3 regions of the Streptomyces sp. NPDC002701 genome follow, and region 3 is predicted to be linked to each of the others. Evidence: riboswitches for the same ligand, from Rfam matches in the RefSeq annotation. Region 3 holds a riboswitch; each other region holds the start of a gene.
The links. Region 3 has a riboswitch for cyclic di-AMP ahead of ACFYXC_RS11570 (transglycosylase family protein). Riboswitches for the same ligand answer to the same signal wherever they lie in the genome.

Region 1 (3,231 bases), on a different contig from region 3:
CGGGAGCGGACTTCGCGGTGCGTGAGCGGGAGTTGCTGCACGAGCTGTGGGCCCGCCGGGAGCCGGCCCGCCCGGCGCTGGAGTACGCAGCCAGGGTGACGGCCCCGCCCCCGGCGCCGTCACCCTGGCCCGGGTACGGGTACCCGCAGGGATACCCGGCATACAACCCGTACCGCTCCTAGCCCCTGTCGTCACAGACGAGCCGGAACCCGAACCGTTCGGTTCGGGTTCCGGCTCGATGGAACAAAGACAGCCGCTGCTGTACGAGTTGCTACGGGTTGATCCGAGTTGCTACGGGTTGAGCCCGTTGCCCCGCAGCCAGGCCATCGGGTCCACCGGCGCACCACCGCTGGTGTAGACCTCAAGGTGAAGGTGCGCGCCGGTGACGTTCCCGGTCGCGCCCACACGGCCGATGACGTCGCCGGTGCTGACCTTCTGCCCGACGCTGACGCCGATCGACGACTGGTGGGCGTACCAGATCTCCGTACCGTCGTCGAGCGTGAGCACCGTGCGGTAGCCGTACGAGCCGTTCCAGCCCGCTTCTGTGATCGTGCCGCTGTGAACCGCCTTGAGCGGGGTACCCGTGGGAGCGGCGAAGTCCAGACCCGTGTGCTGGCCTGAGGACCACAGCGAACCGGCCTGGCCGTACGTCGAGGTGATCGTGTACGAGGAGGTGGGCAGCGTGTACTGCTTGGCGAGCTCGGCGAGGCGCGCGGCCTCGGCCTTCGCCCTGGCCTCTTCTTCCTTCTTCTCCTTGGCCGCGGCGGCCTTGGCCTTCGCCGCCTCCTGCTCCTTGGCCGCGAGCGTGGCGGCCTTCTTCGCGGCGGCGGCCTCGGCGGCCGCCTGGGCCTCGCGGTCGACCTGGTCCTGCTGGAGCTCGGCCTGGAGCATGATGCGGGCGCGCAGGGCCTCGCCGGCGTCCGCGTTGCCCTGCTCGGCGTCGGCGGTGGTGAGGCCGGCGGCGGTGAGCGGCGTGCTGGAACCCTCGGGGACCTCGTCGTCCGAGATCAGCGAGCCCACGTTCGGCAGGTCGGGGACCGAGATCGACACCGGCGGCTTGCCGGTCTGCGCGGTGGCCATACCGCCCGCGCCGACGGCGGCTATGACACCGACGCCCAGGACGGTCGAGCTGCGCGCGAGTCCTCCGCCACGCTGCTTGGAGACGCGGTGCCGGCCGCGGACGGGAAGGACGGTGTCCGCACTGGGATTCCAGACCTCCCAGGTCTCCTCGTCCTTGGGGGCACCGAAGGCGAAGGTGTCGGGCTTCTTCTCACCCGAGGTCTCACCCGTCAACTCGTTCGGCACGAACGAGGGTGCGGGCGCAGGCCGATTGGACGCCACGTGGGCGCGCTCCTTTCCTTCCTTCTCGCCTACCGGGTTAGCTGACGGGTTCGGAGCAGGAAGGTCTCCTACGCGCGTCAACCGCGGTGTACTCCACCGCGAAAGACACGCGATTCACCCCATGTAGGTGGTTCCCCGGTTCCCTTGCGGGATTCGGCGCGTGCGCACGGAGCCGTCTCTTGTGACGGCTGGGACGACCGCGCTGCGTTATCGAACGTTAATAGACCGAGGCACCTGATTCCAAGCTGTTCTTGATGATCGTTACGGCTCCTGGCCTGGACCAACAGGACGTCAGCGGGGTAAATCGGGCGAGTCGATCGCCGTTCACGGGCACCAATTTTGCTGACGATGTGTCAGCCGTTGTGCGCAGGGGCGTCATTCGACTACTGCAGGTGATATAGCCCTCGTAAAATCACCACACGCACCCCACGCACCCCACGCAGCACATGCCGCACACGCACGGCACGCAGCACCCGCAGTGTGGGGCACGGCGGGCCGGGATCACGGCCGTCGCACGGCGAGCAGCGCCATGTCGTCCGTGCTCCCGCCCCCGGTGTGCCGGTCGACATCGGCCACCAGCTCGGTGAGCAGCGCGTCGGGGCCGGTGAAGAACCGCCCGGCCAGCCGTCGCGCCGGATCGAAGAAGTCGCCCCGTTCGTCCCGGGCCTCGGAGAGTCCGTCCGTGTGGAAGAGCAGCATGGCCCCGCACGGGAACTCCGCCTCCTGCACGCGGTCGGGCCAGGCCCCGAGGTCGCCCATGCCGAGGGGCAGCGCGGGCTCCGCCGCGGCGAGCGTGCGCACGGTTCCGTCGGGAAGCAGGAGGAGGGGCCCGGGGTGGCCGCGGTTGACCAGGCGTACGCCCTGGGTGCCGTGCGGGATCTCGGCGAGCACGGCGGTGATGAAGCCTTCGAAGACCTCGACGCTGTCCCGCCGGACTCCCTCGCGCGTCAGTGCCCGCTCCAGCCGCTGGGCGACCGCCCCCAAGGTGGCCTCCTGTTCGGCGGCCTCGCGGAAGGCCCCGATGACGACGGCCACGGCCGCCACCGCGCCCATGCCCTTCCCTCGTACGTCCCCCACGACGAGCCGGACGCCGTAGGAGGTGTCCTGCACGGCGTACAGGTCACCTCCGATGAGGGCGTCGGCCTGCGCCGCCACGTATCTGACCGCGAGGTCGAGCCCGCCGGTCCGCGCGGCCGGTTCGGGCAGTACGGCCCGTTGGGCGGCCTCGGCGATCTCGTGCGCGGAGGCGAGGCGGGCGTTGCCCAGGGTCACCAGCCGGTTGATGACGACGGCGAGGCAGGCGACCGTGGCCACGGTGGCGATCTCGGTGACGGCACTCGCGTCGATGGTGAACCGCAGGGTCGCAAGGACCATGGCAGTCGTCCCCGCGATGCCCGTCCACACGGTGGCGCGGAGTGACAGGAGCGGTGCGGCGACAAGCAGGGCGGCGGTGAGGAAGGGGGCCGCGGTGAAGTACCGCGGGGTGAGGAGGTCGTAGAGGACACCCGCGACGATCAGGAGCGCCGGCAGCACGCGGACGGATTCGCGGGTGTACGACAGGGACCGCCTCTCGGGCGCCGCGACGGAGCCGGGCGCCGGATCGGCGGAGGGCTCGGCGGAGGCTTCGGCGGAGGCGGAGGGCTCGGCGGAACCCGGCGCCCGCTGCTCGCCCGCTCGACGCCCGTTCACCTGTCTCCTGCCCTCGGCCTGCGTCCAGCGTTCCGGGAGCGGGAGCGCGGGGCGAGCCGACGGGGACCGGGCGGGTGAGCGCCACCTCGTCCGACGTGCGGGCGCACGCCCCCCGGACGATGGACGGGGAGACGTGGACGGGAAAACACCTGAGGCCGGAATCCCATGGATTCCGGCCTCAGGTCTTCAGTAGCGGGGACA
Region 2 (3,231 bases), 110 kb from region 3:
GCCCGTGCCCGGGGCGGCGCGAGGCGGCGTACCGGGGTCCGGTTAGGGTCCGGGCTCATGGACGTACTGATTCATGTCTTCGTCGCCCTGCACATCATCGGGATCGCCGCCCTGCTGGGCGGTTTCCTCACCCAGCTGAAGGCCATGGGGGACGGCACCGCCCGCTTCACCCCCGTCATGCTGCACGGCGCGCTGACCATGCTGGTCACCGGCGTGGTCCTCGTCGGCCTCAACCAGGCCGACGACCAGAGCGTCGACAACGTCAAGATCGGCGTGAAGCTGGCCCTGCTGGTCGTGATCCTCGGCCTCGTCTATGTGAAGCGCGACGAGGAGAGGGCCGAGAAGGGCCTGTTCGCCCTCGTGGGCGGCCTCACCACGGTGAACGTCTTCATCGCCCTGCTCTGGACCTGAGCAGGGCGATGAGCTCCGGAATCCGGTGAGCTACGCCGGCCGCTCCACGCCGTGGACCGGCATGGAGAAGATCGACTCCTCGCGGACGTACGCGCCCGGCCTGGGGGCGTGGACCATCATGCCGTCGCCGGCGTAGATGCCGACGTGACTGATGTCGTCGTAGAAGAAGACGAGGTCACCGGGCTGGGCGCTCTCCACGGAGACCGTCGTGCCGGTCTCGACCTGGTCCCACGTCGTGCGCGGCAGGGTCACACCGGCGGCCTTCCAGGCGGCCTGGGTGAGCCCGGAGCAGTCGTACGAACCGGGACCGCTCGCGCCCCAGACGTACGGCTTGCCGATCTGCGCGCGGGCGAAGGCGAGCGCCTTGGCCGCCTTGGTGGCGGTCGCGACGGAGCCGGGGACGCTCCCCGTACCGGTGCCCGGGCCGGTGGCGGCACCCGTGCCCCGCGGGGCCTGAGCCGCCGCCTCCTGGCGCCGGCGCTCCGCGTCGGCCGCCTGCTGCCGCGCCAGCTCGTCCGCCTTGCGGCGGGCCTCCTGCTGCCTCTCCCGTTCGATCGCCGCGAGCCGGGCCCTGTCCTGCGAGGTCAGCCGGGAAAGGAGTGCGCGCGCCTCGGCGAGCTTGCGCTGGACGTCCGCCTTGGACGTCTTCAGCGTGCTCTGCGTCGCGGTCAGCGTCTCCAGGCCCTCCGACGCCTCCTGCCGCTTCTGCGTCGTGACGGCCCGCTGCGTCGCGTAGTCGTCGACGGCCTGCTTCTGCCGGGCGGTCAGCCGGTTCATCAGCTGGGTCTGGTCGAAGTAGTCCTGCGGCTCGTCCGCGAGGAGGAGGGAAGCCGTGTCGGGGGCCGAGGCTCCCGTGCGGTACTGAGCCGCGGCGAAGGTCCCGAGCGCCTCGCGCGCGCTGTTCAGTTTCTCCGTGCGCTTCGCCACGTCGTCCAGGAGGCCGCCCACGCGCTTGCGCTGCTTGGTGGTCCTCTCCTTGGCCGCGTTGTACTTCTCGGTGGCCGTACCCGCCTGCTGGTAGAGGTCGTCGACCTTCTTCCGGACTTCCTCCATGCTCGGGTTGGGCTCCGCGGCGGGCGCGGCGTCCGCCGTCTGGGAGAGTAGGGCCACCGAGGTCAGGGCCGCGGTGGCGAGAGCCGGCGTCCGCATGCCCATGGAACCGGCGGACCGCGACTTGCGGTGTGGCGCCACGAGGGCGTCTCCTTCCGTCATCCGCCTACCGAGTTAGCTGTCGGGTTCGGGCGAATGCTTCGGAAGGTTTGCCCTACGGCCCTGATTCCCGTGCGGGAGCCGGGCCGATTCACCCCAATGTCGGTTGGGTCCCCGGTTCCGGTGGCCACGAGGGCGTACCGGATTCGGCGGAGGCCGCTCGGCCCGGCGTTGTTCGCCGGTGCGGGTCGAGCGACCTACGCGAAAGTTAGCCAATTCGTGTGGCACCTGTGAAGTTTGATGTGCGATATGCCCGATACATTTTCGTGACCTGAGCTGTGAACGTCGTTCGGTGTCGATATTTGGGTGCGTTCTGGGTGGATGTGCCCGAAGTGGCGCGAGGGGCGTGCGGAAGGGATTTCCGCGAGCAATCCGTGGGTCCGCGGGTGCGTGCGTGCTGGTCGCGCGGTTCTCGGGCTTCCCACGGGGCGTCGACGGGCCGTGATTTTCGGTGAGGTTCCGGCGGTGGCGGCGGGGTGTCAGTGGGGACGCCTAGACTCGTAGAGCGATGAGCAGCCTCTTTGATGACAGCTTCCTGGCGGACCTCGGACCCTCGCAGGCCCACGAGACGGAGTCCCCGCCGCCGCCCGAGGACGAGGCGCCGGACCCCGTTCCGGACGACCTGTTCGGCGGGCGGTTCGACGTGCCCCCCAGCAGGGACGGCCACTACCGCGACGGCGCCCCACGGCCGCTCGTCGATCCGGCCGCGCTCCTGGACGGGCTGAACGAGAACCAGCGCGCGGCGGTCGTCCACCACGGCTCACCCCTGCTCATCGTGGCAGGCGCCGGCTCCGGCAAGACCCGGGTGCTCACCCACCGCATCGCCCACCTGCTGGGCGAGCGCAAGGTGCACCCCGGCCAGATCCTCGCGATCACCTTCACGAACAAGGCCGCGGGCGAGATGAAGGAGCGCGTCGAGCAGCTCGTCGGCCCGCGGGCGAACGCGATGTGGGTGATGACCTTCCACAGCGCCTGCGTACGGATCCTGCGCCGCGAGAGCAAGAAGCTCGGCTTCACGTCGTCCTTCTCGATCTACGACGCCGCCGACAGCAAGCGCCTGATGGCCCTGGTCTGCCGTGACCTGGACCTCGACCCCAAGCGCTTCCCGCCGAAGTCCTTCAGCGCCAAGATCTCGAACCTGAAGAACGAGCTGGTCGACGAGGAGGACTTCGCGGCCCAGGCCGCCGACGGCTTCGAGAAGACCGTCGCCCAGGCATACGCGATGTACCAGTCGCGGCTGCGCGAGGCGAACGCGCTGGACTTCGACGACCTGATCATGACGACGGTCAACCTCCTGCGCGCCTTCCCGGACGTCGCCGAGCACTACCGCCGCCGCTTCCGGCACGTCCTCGTCGACGAGTACCAGGACACGAACCACGCGCAGTACTCCCTCGTCCGGGAACTCGTCGGCACCGCCACCGACCCCGTCGCGCACCCCGAGGACGTCCCGCCGACGGAGGGCGACCTCCCGTCCGCCGAGCTGTGCGTCGTCGGTGACGCCGACCAGTCGATCTACGCCTTCCGCGGCGCGACGATCCGCAACATCCTCCAGTTCGAGGAGGACTACCCGAACGCGACGACGATCCTGCTGGAGCAGAACTACCGCTCCAC
Region 3 (3,231 bases):
GTCGTGCTCGCGGCGGCCGACCGTGACCCCGACCGGTTCGGGGACCCCGACACCCTCGACCTCTCCCGGCGTGACAACCCGCACCTCGGTTACGGCCACGGCATCCACTACTGCCTCGGCGCGCCCCTCGCCCGGCTGGAGGGCCGGACCGCGCTGACCACGCTGCTGACCCGCCTGCCCGACCTGCGACTCGCGGCGGATTCCGCCGATTTGAGGTGGCGGGGAGGGCTCATCATGCGGGGATTGCGCACGCTTCCGGTGGAGTTCACCCCGGTCGCGAAGTCTGGCAGGCGGTAGCAGTCGGGGCACCTGAAGGTGAGTCTCCGTCAACTTTGTGATCTTCACGTTATCTACGCTGCATCGACTTGTGACAAGAGTTCGAGTGCCTATACGTTCACCCATCAATGCGGCAGGTCTCGCCGGTCGCAGCAGTCACGAGCGCAGCTCATCGCTGTGTCCTGTGCGTATTCCTTGCTGTCACGCGAAAGGCAATCGCATGCTCTCCGGGAACGGCCGTCATCGTCGCCCCCGCCAGGCTCCGGCGCTCCTCGTCGCCGCGGGCGTGACCGGATCGGCCATCGCGATCCCCCTGCTCGGCGCGACCGGCGCGAGCGCCGCCAGCGGCACGACCTGGGACGCGGTCGCCGAGTGCGAGAGCGGCAGCTCGTGGAGCGCCGACACCGGCAACGGCCTCTACGGCGGGCTCCAGATGACCCAGGAGACGTGGGAGGGGTACGGCGGCCTCGACTACGCGCCGAGCGCCGACCAGGCCAGCCGCTCGCAGCAGATAGCCGTCGCCGAGAAGGTCCTCGCGGACCAGGGGACGACCGCCTGGGCGACCTGCGGCCTGCTCGCCGGCCTGACCGAGGACTCCGACTCCGCGAACGTCGACACCGGCCTCGCCAAGGACTCCGCCGACGCGCCGTCCGACACGGACGGTACGGAGGAGAGCGGCGGCACGAAGTCCGACGCGTCCCTGGACAGCGGTCCGGCCTCCGTGGGCGACTCCGGCTCGGGCGCGCAGAGAACGGACAGCGGCTCCACGGGCGGTACGAAGAAGACCGACGACTCGGACAAGTCCGCCCAGAACGACGACGCTTCGACCGAGGTGGACACCGAGGGCTCCGGCCGCCACCGCGGTGGCAGCGCCGAGGCGGCCGACACCGCTCCCCGCGCGGACGACTACGCCGGCCGGCACGCCTCGCGCGGGGACAGCGACTCGCGCGTCCTCGCCCCCGAGGGCTCGTACGTGGTCCGCAACGGGGACAGTCTCTCGGCCATCGCCGACTCCCAGGACGTCAAGGGCGGATGGAGCGAGCTGTACGCCGCGAACAAGGACACCATCGGCGCCGACCCGAACCTCATCATCCCCGGTCAGAGCATCGTCGTCGACGACACGGCGGCCGCGAGCAAGTAGTGACCAAGGCGCCGAATCGGGCCAAAACCAGCGGTAGTTCGCGGTGAATGTCCGATTTGGTGAAGTGAGAGATGGATCTCAACCACCCTGATCGTCTTTGAAATTCGGCGGACCGCATGTCTACGGTCGTGACCGCTCGCCATTGGTGGGCCCCGACGGTCGCACGCCGAATCCTGCCAACGGCCGTACGGGAACAGTCGTCGCGTAAAGCGCCGTAGGCAGGAGCGGGGGACCCAGGTAAGTGCCGGACCCGGTCGTCGGGACGAGACCGGGCACGGCTTGGGGTTAAGCCGCGTGACAGCAGTGTCGCGCGGCCGGGCAACTCACTCGGCCCGAACCCGACAGCTCACCTCGCAGGCGTCGGTGAGGGGATCGCTTCATGCTGCTTTCGAACAAGGGCAAGCACCGCCGTCCGTCCAAGGCCACCCGCATCGCCACACTGGCCGGCGTCACCGGTGCCGCCATCGCCGCCCCGCTGATGGCGGCCGGCAACGCGTCCGCCGCGACCGCCTCCGAATGGGACACCGTCGCCCAGTGCGAGTCCGGCGGCAACTGGTCGATCAACACCGGCAACGGCTACTACGGCGGCCTGCAGTTCTCGGCCTCCACCTGGGCCGCGTACGGCGGCAACGCGTACGCCTCCACCGCCGACCAGGCGTCCAAGTCCCAGCAGATCGCCGTCGCCGAGAAGGTGCTGGCGAGCCAGGGCAAGGGTGCCTGGCCGAGCTGTGGCGTGGGCCTGTCCGGCGCCTCGACCGGCAACACCGCTCCCTCGGACTCCGGCTCGTCGAACTCGAACGGCTCCGGCCAGAGCACCTCGCAGCCGCAGCAGCGGCAGAACACGCAGCCCGCCGAGGAGCGTGCCTCGCGTTCGCAGGAGCGGCCGGCCGCGAAGAAGACCGTCGAGACCCCGACCGGCAAGAAGGTCAAGAAGGGTGACGGCGAGTACAAGGTCGTCAAGGGTGACACCCTCAGCGAGATCGCCGACAAGAAGAACGTCAAGGGCGGCTGGGCGAAGCTCTACAAGCTGAACGACGACATCGTCGACGACGCCGACTTCATCTTCCCGGGCCAGCAGCTGCACCTCAGCTGACCCCGGCGGTCGCGCCCCCTCGGCGGGCCGGACGTCGTCCCGGGTCGGGGTTCTGGCCGCTCGGCCCCGGCCCGGCCGGCGATCGCGTCCACAGCCGCGTCGCGACTGAACCACAGCGCTCTCACATCCGTGTCCTCCATGGTGGAGGCCGCGTGAGGGCCACCCCCGTCCCCCACGGGCTCCCCGCTCCGGTGCGTGTTCCCCCGTACGCACCGGGGCGGGGCTTTTTCTGTCCCCGTCTTTGTTCCGTTCGGAAACAATTTCCTCTCGGTTCCGTCCACGAGGCGGCCGGGGGCCCGGTGACGCCCGGCAGCCGGTTAGGCTCATCCCGCGGGGCCACCACGGCCTGCACCCAACCGGGCCTCCGGCCCGGCACAGCTTGCGTCACATCCCAGAAGGAGATGCTCGTGCCGTCCATCGACGTCGTCGTAGCCCGGGAAATCCTGGACTCCCGAGGCAACCCCACGGTCGAGGTCGAGGTCGGCCTCGACGACGGCAGCACGGGTCGTGCCGCCGTTCCGTCCGGCGCCTCCACCGGTGCCTTCGAAGCCGTCGAGCTCCGCGACGGGGACCCCAACCGCTACCTCGGCAAGGGTGTCGAGAAGGCCGTCCTCGCCGTCATCGAGCAGCTCGGCCCGGAGCTCGTCGGTTACGACGCCACCGAGCAGCGCCTCATCGACCAGGCGATGATCGACCTGGACGCCACCGACAACAAGGGCTC

Region 1: it holds a riboswitch for cyclic di-AMP, as region 3 does, so the genes downstream of both, ACFYXC_RS15855 (M23 family metallopeptidase) here and ACFYXC_RS11570 (transglycosylase family protein) in region 3, are expected to answer to the same signal.
Region 2: it holds a riboswitch for cyclic di-AMP, as region 3 does, so the genes downstream of both, ACFYXC_RS11105 (NlpC/P60 family protein) here and ACFYXC_RS11570 (transglycosylase family protein) in region 3, are expected to answer to the same signal.

What each region holds. Positions count from the first base shown of each region.
Region 1 covers NZ_JBIAQL010000005.1:18,109-21,339, forward strand. Annotated here, with positions in the region: gene ACFYXC_RS15850 (PrsW family intramembrane metalloprotease) at 1-182, shown strand, start outside; gene ACFYXC_RS15855 (M23 family metallopeptidase) at 292-1,341, opposite strand; cyclic di-AMP (ydaO/yuaA leader) riboswitch at 1,353-1,510, opposite strand; gene ACFYXC_RS15860 (PP2C family protein-serine/threonine phosphatase) at 1,843-3,030, opposite strand; tRNA gene ACFYXC_RS15865 (tRNA-Met) at 3,221-3,231, opposite strand, start outside.
Region 2 covers NZ_JBIAQL010000003.1:598,303-601,533, reverse strand. Annotated here, with positions in the region: gene ACFYXC_RS11110 (hypothetical protein) at 58-411, shown strand; gene ACFYXC_RS11105 (NlpC/P60 family protein) at 442-1,602, opposite strand; cyclic di-AMP (ydaO/yuaA leader) riboswitch at 1,609-1,782, opposite strand; gene pcrA (DNA helicase PcrA) at 2,129-3,231, shown strand, end outside.
Region 3 covers NZ_JBIAQL010000003.1:706,229-709,459, reverse strand. Annotated here, with positions in the region: gene ACFYXC_RS11580 (cytochrome P450) at 1-297, shown strand, start outside; gene ACFYXC_RS11575 (transglycosylase family protein) at 497-1,417, shown strand; cyclic di-AMP (ydaO/yuaA leader) riboswitch at 1,618-1,792, shown strand; gene ACFYXC_RS11570 (transglycosylase family protein) at 1,797-2,510, shown strand; gene eno (phosphopyruvate hydratase) at 2,918-3,231, shown strand, end outside.